DNA from 3 places in the Rheinheimera sp. MM224 genome. Region 1 is predicted to be linked to each of the others. Evidence: predicted binding sites of a transcription regulator. Region 1 holds the regulator's gene; each other region holds the start of a gene.
The links. The regulator FNR, encoded in region 1, switches genes on or off when oxygen is low (the NO sensors DNR and NnrR bind a similar motif). The targets are predictions, from matches to a motif close to TTGATNTANATCAA.

Region 1 (4,238 bases):
CGTACTGAAAGTGACAGTGCATCAGGCGCTTGCCCACTCACGTTTAGGCCAAATCATCGAACTGCAGCAACAAACTCTGAACCAGAAACCGCAGATTGTAGAAAAAACCACTAAACTGGCACGCTTCTTTATCCAGCGCTTGTTGATTATCGCTTTTGCTACTTTTTTACTCTGGTATTTCTGGCTGGATCAAGACCGAGCTTTTTGGGTGACTTTATCTGTCTTAGTAGCCACCTGCCCTTGCGCTTTAACCTTGGCTACACCTACTGCCATTACCTGTGCTTTAGCCCGTTTGAACCGCAAAGGTATTTTGATCAAGAATCAGCAAGTGCTGGAAATATTGCCACAACTCAATTCCATTTTTCTGGACAAAACCGGTAGTCTGACGCAGGGCCGTTTTAGTATTCAGCACACTCAGTTGCATGGCACAGCGTATAGCGAAGCTACTCTGTTAGCGCTTATTGCCCGCATTGAAACTTATTCTGAGCATCCTATAGCCAAAGCCTTTTCGGGTTATCTGACCACTGACTTCAAACACCAGCTCAAAGTTGAACAGGTGCAGGTGCATGTAGGTTCTGGCTTATCAGCACGCTGGGTACTACATGATGGAACAAGCGCTGATGTAAAAGTCGGCAGCGCTGCATTTTGTGGCGTACAAGCTGAAACTGATGCCGCCGTCTGTTGCAGTATCAATAATCAACTGGTGTTCTCCGTCAAACTGTCAGACGCTTTACGTCCTGAAGTTCCAGCTCTTGTTAAAGCGTTAAAACAACGCGGCTTGGGTGTGTCGATGCTAACAGGCGATTCTTCTGCTCAAGTGGAAGAAGTACAGCAGCAATTGCAGTTTGATCAGGTCTTTAAAGGTTGTAGTCCAGAGCAAAAAGTTGAACATATTCGCCAGGCCGTGGCAAAAGGCGATAAGGTACTGATGTTAGGTGATGGCATTAATGACAGTCCTTGTTTTCATGCCGCCCATGTGTCTGTCGCACTGGATTCAGGCACTGATTTATCCAAAAACCAGGCCGATGTGGTATTACTGCATAATGATTTGAATTTAGTACAAGAACTGATTGAAGGTGCTTTACTGGCGCAACGTATCGTAAAACAAAATCTGTGGTGGGCAGTAGGTTATAATCTGGTGATTATTCCACTCGCCGTGATGGGGTTTGTGTCGCCTTATATTGCAGTCATCGGAATGTCGTTCAGTTCTATTTTAGTGGTGTCTAATTCCCTGAGGTTACTTAAAGCATGAGTATTATTTATGTGCTGATCCCCATCGCCATACTTTTTGTCTGTATTGGGCTGGGCATCTTTTTCTGGGCAGTGCGCAGCCGCCAGTTTGATGATTTAAACAAGGAAGGCATGAGCATCTTGTTTGAAGAAAACAACAAAGCCGTAAAACCTGAAGCGGATCCGGATAAACAACCTCCACAATGAGTCCAGAACTTACGCTTAACCTACTTGCTGCCCTGAGCATAGGTTTTTTAGGCAGTAGTCACTGCCTGGTGATGTGCGGCGGTATAGCCAGTGCGTTGCAACTTTCTATGCCTCAATTAAATCTGTTACAGCAACTCAGACTTCAGCTGATGCTCAGCCTGGGTCGTTTAACAACCTATAGCCTGTTGGGAGCATTGACCGGGGCTTTTGGTGCAGCAGTGCTGGTAAAACTTGGCATCAGTTTATTCTGGCTGAAGTTACTGGCGGGTTTGATGCTGTTACTGATGGCCTTTTACGTCGCTCGTTTGTGGTTTGCGTTAACCTTTCTTGAAAAACAGGGATCGGCTTTATGGCGCAGAATACAACCATTCTCCAAAGCGTTGTTGCCTCTGGATAGCAGCCCAAAAGCCTTAGCTTATGGTCTATGTTGGGGGTTTTTACCTTGTGGTCTGGTGTACAGCAGTTTAGGCTGGAGTCTGGCCAGCGGCAGTGCCTTGCAAGGTGCACTACTGATGTGTGCTTTTGGCCTTGGTACCTTACCTGCTATGCTGGCGGTCGGCAGTTTTGCCCGTAGCCTGAGTCGATTTAAAAATAAACATTGGGTCAGAGCCAGTGCGGCTCTATTACTGGCCTTGTATGCACTTTACACTATAGCTATTGCATTAGCGCCGCGACTTTTCTAAGCTGGGGAAGTCGTCAAAAAGGAATACCTTATGTCCGGTTCAAATTTAAGTTGCCAACATTGCGGTTTTAGTCAGCTTTGCCTGCCTTTTACATTAAATAATGCCGAACTGGACACGTTGGACGATATTATCGAACGCAAAAAACCTCTGCACAAAGGCGACTTTTTGATAGAAGCTGGTACAGCCCTGCACTCTTTGTATGCGGTGCGTAGCGGTTCTTTTAAAACTTTCACCTTAACTGAATCCGGTGAAGAACAAATTACCGGCTTTCATTTACCTGGTGACGTGATAGGTTTTGACGCCATAGGTGAGCAACAACACCCAAGTTTTGCTCAGGCACTGGAAACCGCTATGGTTTGTGAAATTCCCTACAATCAGATGGATCAGCTGATGGGAGAACTGCCAAAACTGCGTCAGCAGATGATGCGCCTGATGAGTCAGGATATCAGCGGCGATCAACAAATGTTGTTGTTATTGAACCGTAAAAACGCTGAAGCAAAGCTGGCAGCCTTTTTAACTAATCTGGCACAACGTTTCGCAAATCGTGGTTTTTCCAAAAAAGAATTCCGTTTAAGTATGACCAGGGGTGAAATAGGTAACTATTTAGGCCTGACGGTTGAAACTATTAGCCGTTTATTAGGTCGATTCCATAAGGACGACTTAATACACGTGGATGGCAAGCTGATTTGTATCAGCGATCCGGATGCGTTAAGTAAACTGGCTGGTGGTTCCGCTATAGCTCGCTGACAGATCAACAGACCCACAGTAACAAGGGTTTTGTTGATCCAGCACAAGGACTTATCAGCCTACCTTCGCTACCTTGGCTACACTTACAGGGTAAGCCTTAGCTTAGCAGGAGCATGATATGACCTTATATCCTAAAGTACTGGTAGTACTAGACCCTTCAGTGGCTGAACAAAAAGCCCTGACCCGGGCTGTTGAACTGGCCAAACTGCAAAACTGTCAACTGACGGCTTTTTTGTCTATTTACGACTTTTCTTACGAGATGACCACCATGTTATCCGGCGAAGAGCGTGAGTCTATGCGCCAGGCTGTGATTAACGACCGTGAACTCTGGATCAGCGAACTGATTGCAGACTACAGGGAGCAAGGTCTGAACATTGATATTCAGGTGGTTTGGCATAACAGGCCTTTTGAAGCCATAGTGCAGGCTGTGCTGGAAAAAGAATACAGTCTGGTGATCAAAGGCACACACGATCACGATGTGCTCAAATCCATGATATTCACCCCAACCGACTGGCATATTTTGCGCAAATGCCCTTGCCCTGTATTACTGGTCAAAGATCATGAATGGCCTGAACATGGCAATATAGTAGCTGCGGTCAATGCTGGCAGTGAGCAAACACATCACAGTTCGCTGAACCAGCGTATTATTCAGCAATCCAAACAATTGGCAGCGCTGCTGAATGGCAAAGTGCAGCTGGTTAATGCCTTCCCGGGTACGCCTGTGAATATTGCCATTGAAATTCCTGAATTTAATCCGCAGGAATACAACCAGACGATGAAAACTCACCATCTGGAGGCCGTGCAAAAGCTGGCGTTGGAATTTGAACTACCTTCGGCTCAGACTCATGTACTCGAAGGCATGCCAGAAGATGTGATCCCCAAATTAGCCCAACAACTGGACGCCGAAATGGTGGTGATAGGCACTATAGGGCGCACTGGTTTATCAGCCGCTATTATCGGCAATACAGCAGAGCATGTGATAGACAGACTTGACTGTGATGTTTTGGCGGTAAAACCTGCAGGTTTTGTTTGCCCACTGGCAAAACATTAAATTCCCACCAGCTCCATAGCTATACGCAAGTAATTGGAGTTGCAGGGAGGAGACAAGTGCATGAGACCCCAGGAGCATAGTAGTCCTATGTGTCTATGGAATGAGGCGGATGCTCGCCAGAGAGCAAAGCTGACCTATCGAATAGGTGACTGGGGCGAGAGCGCGCAGTCAACAAAGCTGCAGCTTCAAGTGCGACGGGTATATAAAGGTGGCGCGTAGTTGGTTATACTACGCGCCATTTTTCCGTAGGGTCGTTGTTTTATGTCACATGCAGCAGAAGCCAAAGCACAATATAACCTGAACAAATTACACAAACGCCT
Region 2 (4,238 bases), 1.6 Mb from region 1:
GAGACTATGTCCTGCACGTTGGACGCAACATAATCCCCAATGTCGATATTACTCATGCTGCCATCTTCAGACACAAAGCCGGCCACTAACAGGAAGTTACGCGCTGATTTAGCCACAGACACACCCTGACGTTGCACTTCCTGCGGTAACAGCGGAGTGGCCAGAGCCAGTTTATTCTGCACCTGAACCTGAGCTATATCCGGGTTGGTATCGGCGCTGAAGGTTAAGGTTAAAGTCACAGAACCATTGGATTCAGAAGTGGATGACATATACATCAGGCCATCCAGACCTTTCATTTTCTGTTCTATAACCTGGGTAACCGTATCTTCAAGAGTACGGGCTGAAGCTCCAGGATAGCTGGCGCTGACGCTGATAGCAGGTGGTGCTATCGATGGATATTGTGCGATTGGCAAAGTGTTGATGGCTAATATACCAGCCAGCATCACCACTATGGCCAACACCCAGGCAAAAATCGGCCTGTCGATAAAAAATCGTGACATCAGGATTCTCCGTTGGCTTTACTGTGACTTGGCTTGAGCAGCTGCATCGGTTGGAACCGCCTGAACTGGCGCACCAGGACGTATTTTTTGCAAGCCTTCAATAATCAGTTGATCACCGGCATTTAAGCCGCTGCTGACCAGCCAATCTGAACCTATAGTGCGGTCGGCTTGTAAAATACGGGCTTCTACTTTGCCTTCTTTACCAATGACCATAGCGGTGGCTTCACCTTTGCTATTACGGCTGATACCACGTTGTGGCGCCAGAATAGCGTTGGCTTTTACACCTTCAACCACTTCAGCGCGCACATACATACCTGGCAGCAGTAACTTTTCAGGGTTAGGAAACTGTGCCCTTAAGGTGACAGAACCAGTACCCGGATCCACTGTCACTTCAGAAAACTGCAGCGTGCCTTTATGTGGATAAACAGAGCCATCTTCCATTTTCAGTTCAACGACGGTCTGAATGGCAGCATCAGAACCTAAAGCACCGGATGCCAGCGCTTTTTTCAGTTGCAGTAACTCGTTGCTTGACTGAGTCAGGTCGACATAAATAGGATCAAGCTGAGTCACAGTCGCTAAAGCTGTTGTTTGATTGGCGCTGACTAAAGCACCTGCCGTCACAGCGGACTTACTGATCTGGCCGCTGATAGGAGACAATACCTTGCTGTAATTTAAATTAATCTGAGCTGTTTTCAGCTGAGCCTGAGCTGTCAGTAAATCGGCCTGAGCTTGTTTATAGCTGGCGTCAGCTTCATCAAATTCCTGCTGACTGACAGCTTTAATTTTCAACAATTCGGTATAACGACTGGCTTTTGATTTGCTGCTGGCGATGCTGGCCTGAGCCCGGGCTACCGCGGCTTTAGCGCTTGAAAGCTGCGCGTCAAAACTGGCAGGGTCGATTTGATACAAAGCCTGACCTGCTTTTACTTCACCGCCTTCGGTAAATAAACGTTGCAGCACTATGCCGTCGACCTGAGGGCGGATTTCAGCAATTTGTGAGGCAGCAACGCGGCCTGGTAATTCTTTGGTCAGGGTAATGGCCTGACTTTTCAGAGTAACTACGCCAACAGGCATAGCCTGAGCCGCTGGTGCAGAGGCTTGTTGAGCCTGGCCACAACCGGCCAAAGCAACAGAGCCCGCCAGGGCTGAAAGGGCAAAAAATACGATGCGGGAACGCTGCATGTTTAGAATCTCCATTTAGAGTGAACGTTCATTCTAAGTTAATTGACTGGTTTTTTCCAGCTTAATTTGTCGCCGTTTTATGGGCTTTGGTCGTTATCTGAACTATTTATCGGAACTACAAAGGGGCAGTCGCTGACTTTGTTTCAGATCAAAACAGCGCAAAAGCCGATGTTTTAAACTGGTGCCACCTTTGACGGGACAACAGAGAAAAGTTCAATGCAGGTGTTATGGTCAGCTGATTTAATACAGAAATATTCGGTGAATGGTCCCCGTTATACGTCTTACCCAACGGCTTTATCCTTATTGCCAGACTTTCCTGCATCAGCTGTCCAGGCGGCGTTGGCCAATTCAGCTTCAGAGCTGTGTTTGTACCTGCATATCCCGTTTTGCCAGCAGCTGTGTTATTACTGCGGCTGCAACAAAATAGTGACCCGCCACAGTGAAAAAGCTGATTTGTATCTGCAAAGTCTATCCAGGGAAATGGCGCTGTATCAGCCGTTACTTTGTGATAAAACCATTTCACAGCTGCATTTAGGTGGTGGCACTCCCACTTTTTTGACTGAAGATCAGTTATCCAAACTTATGCAGTTGCTCAGACAACATTTTGTGTTTAAAGCCGATGCTGAACTTTCGATAGAAATCGACCCACGCAGCTGCAGTCTGGAAAAGCTGGCTCATTTGCGCCAATTGGGTTTTAGCCGGGTTAGTTTTGGTGTGCAGGACTTTGATGAGCAAGTGCAAATAGCCATCAATAGAGTGCAAAGCGAAGATCTGGTCCAGGCTTTGGTGCTGGAAGCCAGGCGTTTAGGTTTTAGCTCTATTAATCTGGATTTGGTCTATGGCTTACCTTACCAACAACCAGAACGATTTTTACAGACGCTGCAAAGCGTATTACAGCTGGATCCGGACAGAGTGTCGTTATTCAGTTATGCCCATATGCCCACCCGTTTTGCCGCCCAGCGCAAAATTCCAACCCAAAGCCTGCCACAGGCTGAAGATAAACTGGCCTTGTTGCAGCTTGCTATCAAGCATTTCAGTGAAGCTGGTTACCAGTGTATTGGTATGGATCATTTCGCCAAAGCCACAGACTCTTTAGCCATAGCGCAGCAACAAGGTAAATTGCAGCGTAACTTTCAGGGCTACACCACAGCAGGCCAGGATGCTTTGATTGGCTTGGGGGTGTCTTCTATTAGCCAGGTCAATGGCGTGATTTGGCAAAATCAAAAAGAACTGCAAGATTATCAGAAGCAGCTTAGTGCCGGACAATTGCCGTTGGAACGGGGTTTTAGTTTAAGTCAGGACGATAAAATCCGCGCAGCCTTAATCAGCCAACTGATTTGCCATTTTAAACTGGATATCCCTGACTTTTGTCAGCGCTTTGCTATAGAGGATTTCTGGAGTTATTTTGCCGATGCCTTACCTAAGTTGGACCCGCTGATAGCCGATGGCTTAGTTTTATGTTCTGACATTGTTATTCAGGTGACGCCACTGGGTCGGTTACTGGTGCGTTTAGTTTGTGCCAGTTTTGACCGTTACCTGCATCAGGCCAATAGCTTGAGTTATTCCAAAGTGGTTTGATCCAACATCAAAGCCTTCCCTATTTTTGACAACGCCTGAACCGTAGGCAATTTAATTTACAGAACTGTGCTTCTTTTTCTGTTTTTCTCACTAAACTACTGAAACATAGCCACAAGCTTTAAAAAGCTGTGGCTTATTTCAAGTGATCTACAGGATGAAGTAAATGACTGACCCTTTTATGCTAGCCGCGATAGAACAAGCCAAAAAAAGTTTAGCCGAAGGCGGCATTCCTATAGGTTCAGTGCTGGTGATCGATGGTGAAATTGTAGGCCGCGGCCACAATCAGCGGGTACAAAAGGGCAGTTGTGTGTTGCATGCGGAAATGGATTGTCTGGAAAACGCCGGTCGTTTAACAGCAAAAGACTACCAACGAGCCGTGTTGTATTCCACCTTATCCCCTTGTGATATGTGCAGCGGCACTGTGTTGCTTTATGGTATTCCTAAAGTAGTCGTAGGTGAAAACCGTACTTTTCAGGGGCCTGAAGGTTATGTCAAAAGCCGCGGCGTTGAACTTATTGTTCAGGACAATGCTGAATGTGTGCAACTGATGCAGGATTTTATCGCCACTAAACCAGAATTATGGAATGAAGATATAGGGGAATAACGTGAAGTTATGGCTCGTTCTGCTACATGGATTGTTGGTCTGTGTCCCGGCATCTGTTGATGCCTCAGCATGGGATAACAGTAGCTCAGGCTGGTTGTTGTTGGCCGCGGCAGCGCTTTTTTATTATTCCTGCTACTTTGGCCTTTGTTATTTTTATATTTCGGGTGAATCGTAAACTCAAAGCTATTGTAAATACAGGTCAGCGCTCAGCGTTGATGCAGCAAAATCGCAGCCGGATCCTCTCGATGATTGTTGAACAAGCTCCGTTGTTACAGGTGTTGGATGCCCTGGTTGAAGGCGCTGAACAAATGGACCCGTCGGCCAGCTGCACTGTGTTGTTACTGGATGAACAGGGGCTTTTACATGTAGCTTCA
Region 3 (4,238 bases), 1.3 Mb from region 1:
TAGCTCCATCTCTGTTTATTCACCTGTTTGAGTGAGATGTCCGACATGAAGTCGGTGAGGCCTGAAGGATAAGGTATGGAAGTTGTAGTTAGCTCCGAACAACCTGACAATAAAGAATGGCTGTCCCATGTTAAAATTGGTCAGCGCTTTGACCTTGAGTTATTGGATCAACGCAAAAGCCGCTGTAGCTGCGAACTGGTTGGCTACAAAGCTGGTAAATATGTATTGTTCAGAGTAGAAGACGACACTCTGCCGGATCGCTTTTTTATTAACGGTTTGGCTGTGGTCTGTCGGTTTTTAGTCGAAAATTCGGTCGGCGAATGTTTTGCTTTTAAATCTGAATTGCTGCAGTTGATCCGTTTTCCTGATAAATTGGCTGTAATCAGCTTTCCTTCCGCGATACAACGTCGTGCTTTACGTAACGAAAGACGTAACAGTATTTTTATCCCAGCTTCGGTGCGGCTCAATCTGGAAGTTGTGCAAAGTGCCCGCAGTTTTCGTGGCCACGTGATTGATGTATCCAGCGGTGGTTGCCGTTTTTTGTTTGACCCTTCTCATCAGGGCAGCAAGGTCAATCTGGCGCCTATAGTTCTGCATATCCAATGTGAAAAAGTAGGTATTGATCAACAAATTCAAGGTGAAGTACGTAACTCCAGACTAGAGGAACGTGGGCTCTCTATTGGTATTCAGTTTAACCTGCCACAGCTGTACCTGGATAAGTTGGCGGTTGCTTCCTGAGAAAAGCCCTTCTGACCCGACAATTCGTTGAGTCAGAAGGACGCTTTTAAAGCATTGGCTATTAAAACGAATAACGGGCACCAATCATCCATACATAAGGATCGATACTGACATCGACTGACTGAATGGTGTTATTGTTCACCAGCACACGACCAGTGGTATCTATATCCATTTTACTTAGCATCAGATGTACACCCCAGCTGTCTGCCAGTTTCACATTAACACCTGCCTGCATAGCCAGTCCCCATGAATCTTTTAACTTCAGTTCTACTTTGTCATCTGCATCTGCCACATTCAGTGCTTGCAAGGTACTGACTAATTCGCCAGAGACTTTTTCCTGAAAGAAGTTAGTGTAATTCAGACCTAAACCGATAAAGGGGTCGAATCTGCTGTCACCTAAATCAAAATGATACTGGGCTAATAAGGTGGGAGGTAATTGTTTACTGCTGCCCAGTGCTAAGCCATCAATGGCTGAACCTTTGACCTGCATATCATGTTTAAATGGGGTGGCAGCAATCAACTCCAGGGTCCAGTTTTTATTCAGTTGATAGTCAATGGTAATGCCCAATTGGGTATTGTTGTCCACCGCCACTTCAGTGGAATTTGCTGGTAAGCCAGCCACAGTCTCGACCACATTCAAATGACCGCTGGACTCTTGAGGTGCCACAGTAATGGCGCCAACATTCACTGACCAGTTAGCCAGAGCCGGAGCGGCAGAGGCGGCTAACAATAAAGAAGCGATTGTTTTGTAACTTGTTTTCATCAGAATGATCCTTAGCTTGAGAAACTGGCGTCATTCTGCGCTTCTGCTGTGGTTAAACTTTGCCCCAGATCAATAGTTGCTATAAACCCTTAGTCTCTTTAAGGTTTTTATTGATATAAAACAAAAAATGGAAGGGGAAAGGAATAAAAGCAACCGGAATACAGCTATTCAGGTTGCTCTTCATAAGATGTCAGGAAATATAGCGGGCTTTTTTATTTTCTTTCAGCATGGTCATATCCACCAGTACTAAACCATCTACACAGTCAGCAAAATCAGGATCCACACCAAAAGCCAGAAAGCGCACACCACCAGGTTCGGTCAGTTCACTGTATTGTTTATACAAAGTAGGGATGCTGACGCCCATATTGGCCAATAAATGCTTTAACTGGACAAAGTCCTGACTGTAGCTATCCCCGGTAAAATGTTGCTGTAGCTGACTTAAGGTATCCATAGGCAATTCGTAAGGAATATTTGGCACAGCACTTTGTTCAGGGCAACGGAAATACAGGCTGTAAAAATACACCATCAGATCCCGTGCGGCTTTAGGGTAGCTATTAGATAAGCTGACACCACCAAATAAATAACGGATATCCGGATTTTGTTTTAAGTAAGCCCCTATGCCGTACCACAAATAATCCAGACTACGTTTGCCCCAGTAACGGGGTTGCACAAAGCTGCGACCCAGCTCAAGACCCTGATCTAAATAGGGCGTCATCGCAGGGTTAAACTGGAATAAAGATGCCGTATACAAGCCTGCAAGGCCTTTCTCCGCCATTACTTTAGCTGTGTTAGCAAAACGGTAAGCTCCGACTATTTCTAAATCGTCTTTATCCCATAAAATCAGTTGCTCGTAGTAGCTGTCGTACTGATCGATATCACGGCGCTGACCGCTGCCTTCACCTACGGCCCGAAAGGCAATTTCACGTAAACGGCCAATTTCGCGCAGTACAGGCGAGCTTTGCTGATACTGATATAAATAAATTTGTTTGCCATCGCTGGTTTCACCCAACAGAGGGCAGGCTTCAACTGCTTTTTTCAGCAAAATACGGTCTTCAGGATGCGCTATCGCAGTTTGAGTCTTAAACAGCGGCGATTTGTCTTTGGCCAGACGATACAAGTGTTTTTTAAATAGTTTTACTTTGGCCTGAGTTTCTAATTGCAGATGAGCAAAGCTGTCATAAGGAATTTGTTCACCAATTCGCATAGCGATGTTTTTATGCTTCTGATTAAACATCTCTTGCACCAGCAACATAGTAGCCAGTGGCTTGTAAATCATCGAAGCGCCATAAAACATCGCAGAGTTACGGCCGTCTATATAAATAGGCAAAATAGGGGCTTTGGCATTCATCGCAAAACGTAAAAAACCGCCATGCCATTTGCCATCACGAATACCATTGGGTTTTAAGCGTGATACTTCACCGGCTGGAAATAGAATCAGCGCACCTTCGGCTGCTAAGTGATCACTGATACGATCGATACGACTGCGTTCAGTACCACCACTCATGTTATTTACAGGCAACAACAGAGAATGCAGAGGTTCAACGGCCATTAATAGCTGATTGGCGATCACTTTGACATCAGGACGTATATCCCGCACCAGTTTAATCAAAGCTAAACCATCTAAAGATCCGATAGGGTGGTTGGCGATAATCACGACACGGCCAGTACTTGGAATACGCTCCACTTCGTTGTCACGTACTGCGTAGGCGAAGTTAAAGTAATCCAGCACTTGTTCTACAAATTCAATACCCTGCAAATGCGGATAACGTTTGGCGAAGGCGATAAATTCCTGTTCGTGTAGCAGATGGCGTAAGGCGCCTTTGACCGGTTTGGCTAACCAGGGTTTTTGTTCGAGTTTTGGCAGATGCGTTTGCATCATTTGGTCAACACTGATCATAGCGATACCTCTGTAAGAGCCACTGTCTATGCAGAGAGTAGGGGGTTAACATGACAAAAATGCGTCAGATTTATGGCTTTTTGTGGAAATTTTAGCCTGCTCAGGCGACTTTGCTCTGAGCAGGTTGTTCCTCGCTAAGCACGGCCATCGGCATGGCAGCCAGCGTATGGCTTTGTTCTGTCCAGTGATACAGCGTTAATGAGCCATCCTGCTGCTCTATCAAGGCTGTGCAGTTATCAATCCAGTCGCCGACGTTGCAGTAAATAATACCATCCTGCAGGCTGATTTCCGGATGATGAATATGGCCACAGACCACACCATCAAAACCTGAACGTTTGGCTTTCGCCACAGCTGCGTCACGGTAGCGGGCAATCGCCTGCTGAGCACCTGGTACTTTGCTTTTGATAAAGGCAGCCAAACTGAAATAACGTCCACCTAAAGCACGGCGAATACGATTGCTCCAGCGATTTAAAAACAGTAAGAAGTCATACAGATTGTCACCCAGCCAGGCGTGAAAACGACCAAAGTTCACTTCTTTGTCAAACTCATCGCCGTGCAATAACAGCAGCTTTTTCCCTAAAGCCGTAGTATGGCAGCCGCGTAATTGTAATTTGATGGTGCCAAACTGGCGACCTGCCCAGTGGCGGAATTCTTCATCATGGTTGCCCGGAATATAAATGACTTCAGTGCCCTGATCGGCTTTGGCCAGCAGGCTTTGGATCACGGCGTTTTGCTCCGGGCTCCAACACACTTGTTTTTGCATGGCCCACAAGTCGAGGATATCGCCCAGCAGGTAAATGGTGTCAGCTTTGGTTTGATTGAGGAAGTTCAACAGATAGG

Region 2: hemN (oxygen-independent coproporphyrinogen III oxidase) is a predicted target of FNR. The motif match lies at 1,821-1,834, and genes of this name have one in related genera.
Region 3: OM978_RS16730 (OmpW/AlkL family protein) is a predicted target of FNR. The motif match lies at 1,612-1,625, and genes of this name have one in related genera.

What each region holds. Positions count from the first base shown of each region.
Region 1 is NZ_OX352320.1:2,274,489-2,278,726, reverse strand. Features, by position in the region: gene OM978_RS10735 (heavy metal translocating P-type ATPase) at 1-1,252, shown strand, start outside; gene ccoS (cbb3-type cytochrome oxidase assembly protein CcoS) at 1,249-1,437, shown strand; gene OM978_RS10725 (sulfite exporter TauE/SafE family protein) at 1,434-2,120, shown strand; gene fnr (fumarate/nitrate reduction transcriptional regulator Fnr) at 2,151-2,867, shown strand; gene uspE (universal stress protein UspE) at 2,986-3,918, shown strand; gene ttcA (tRNA 2-thiocytidine(32) synthetase TtcA) at 4,180-4,238, shown strand, end outside.
Region 2 is NZ_OX352320.1:3,843,205-3,847,442, reverse strand. Features, by position in the region: gene OM978_RS18100 (efflux RND transporter permease subunit) at 1-500, opposite strand, end outside; gene OM978_RS18095 (efflux RND transporter periplasmic adaptor subunit) at 519-1,682, opposite strand; gene hemN (oxygen-independent coproporphyrinogen III oxidase) at 1,899-3,260, shown strand; gene OM978_RS18085 (nucleoside deaminase) at 3,424-3,864, shown strand; gene OM978_RS18080 (diguanylate cyclase domain-containing protein) at 3,924-4,238, shown strand, end outside.
Region 3 is NZ_OX352320.1:3,531,780-3,536,017, reverse strand. Features, by position in the region: gene OM978_RS16735 (PilZ domain-containing protein) at 76-738, shown strand; gene OM978_RS16730 (OmpW/AlkL family protein) at 800-1,501, opposite strand; gene OM978_RS16725 (lysophospholipid acyltransferase family protein) at 1,692-3,398, opposite strand; gene OM978_RS16720 (UDP-2,3-diacylglucosamine diphosphatase) at 3,499-4,238, opposite strand, start outside.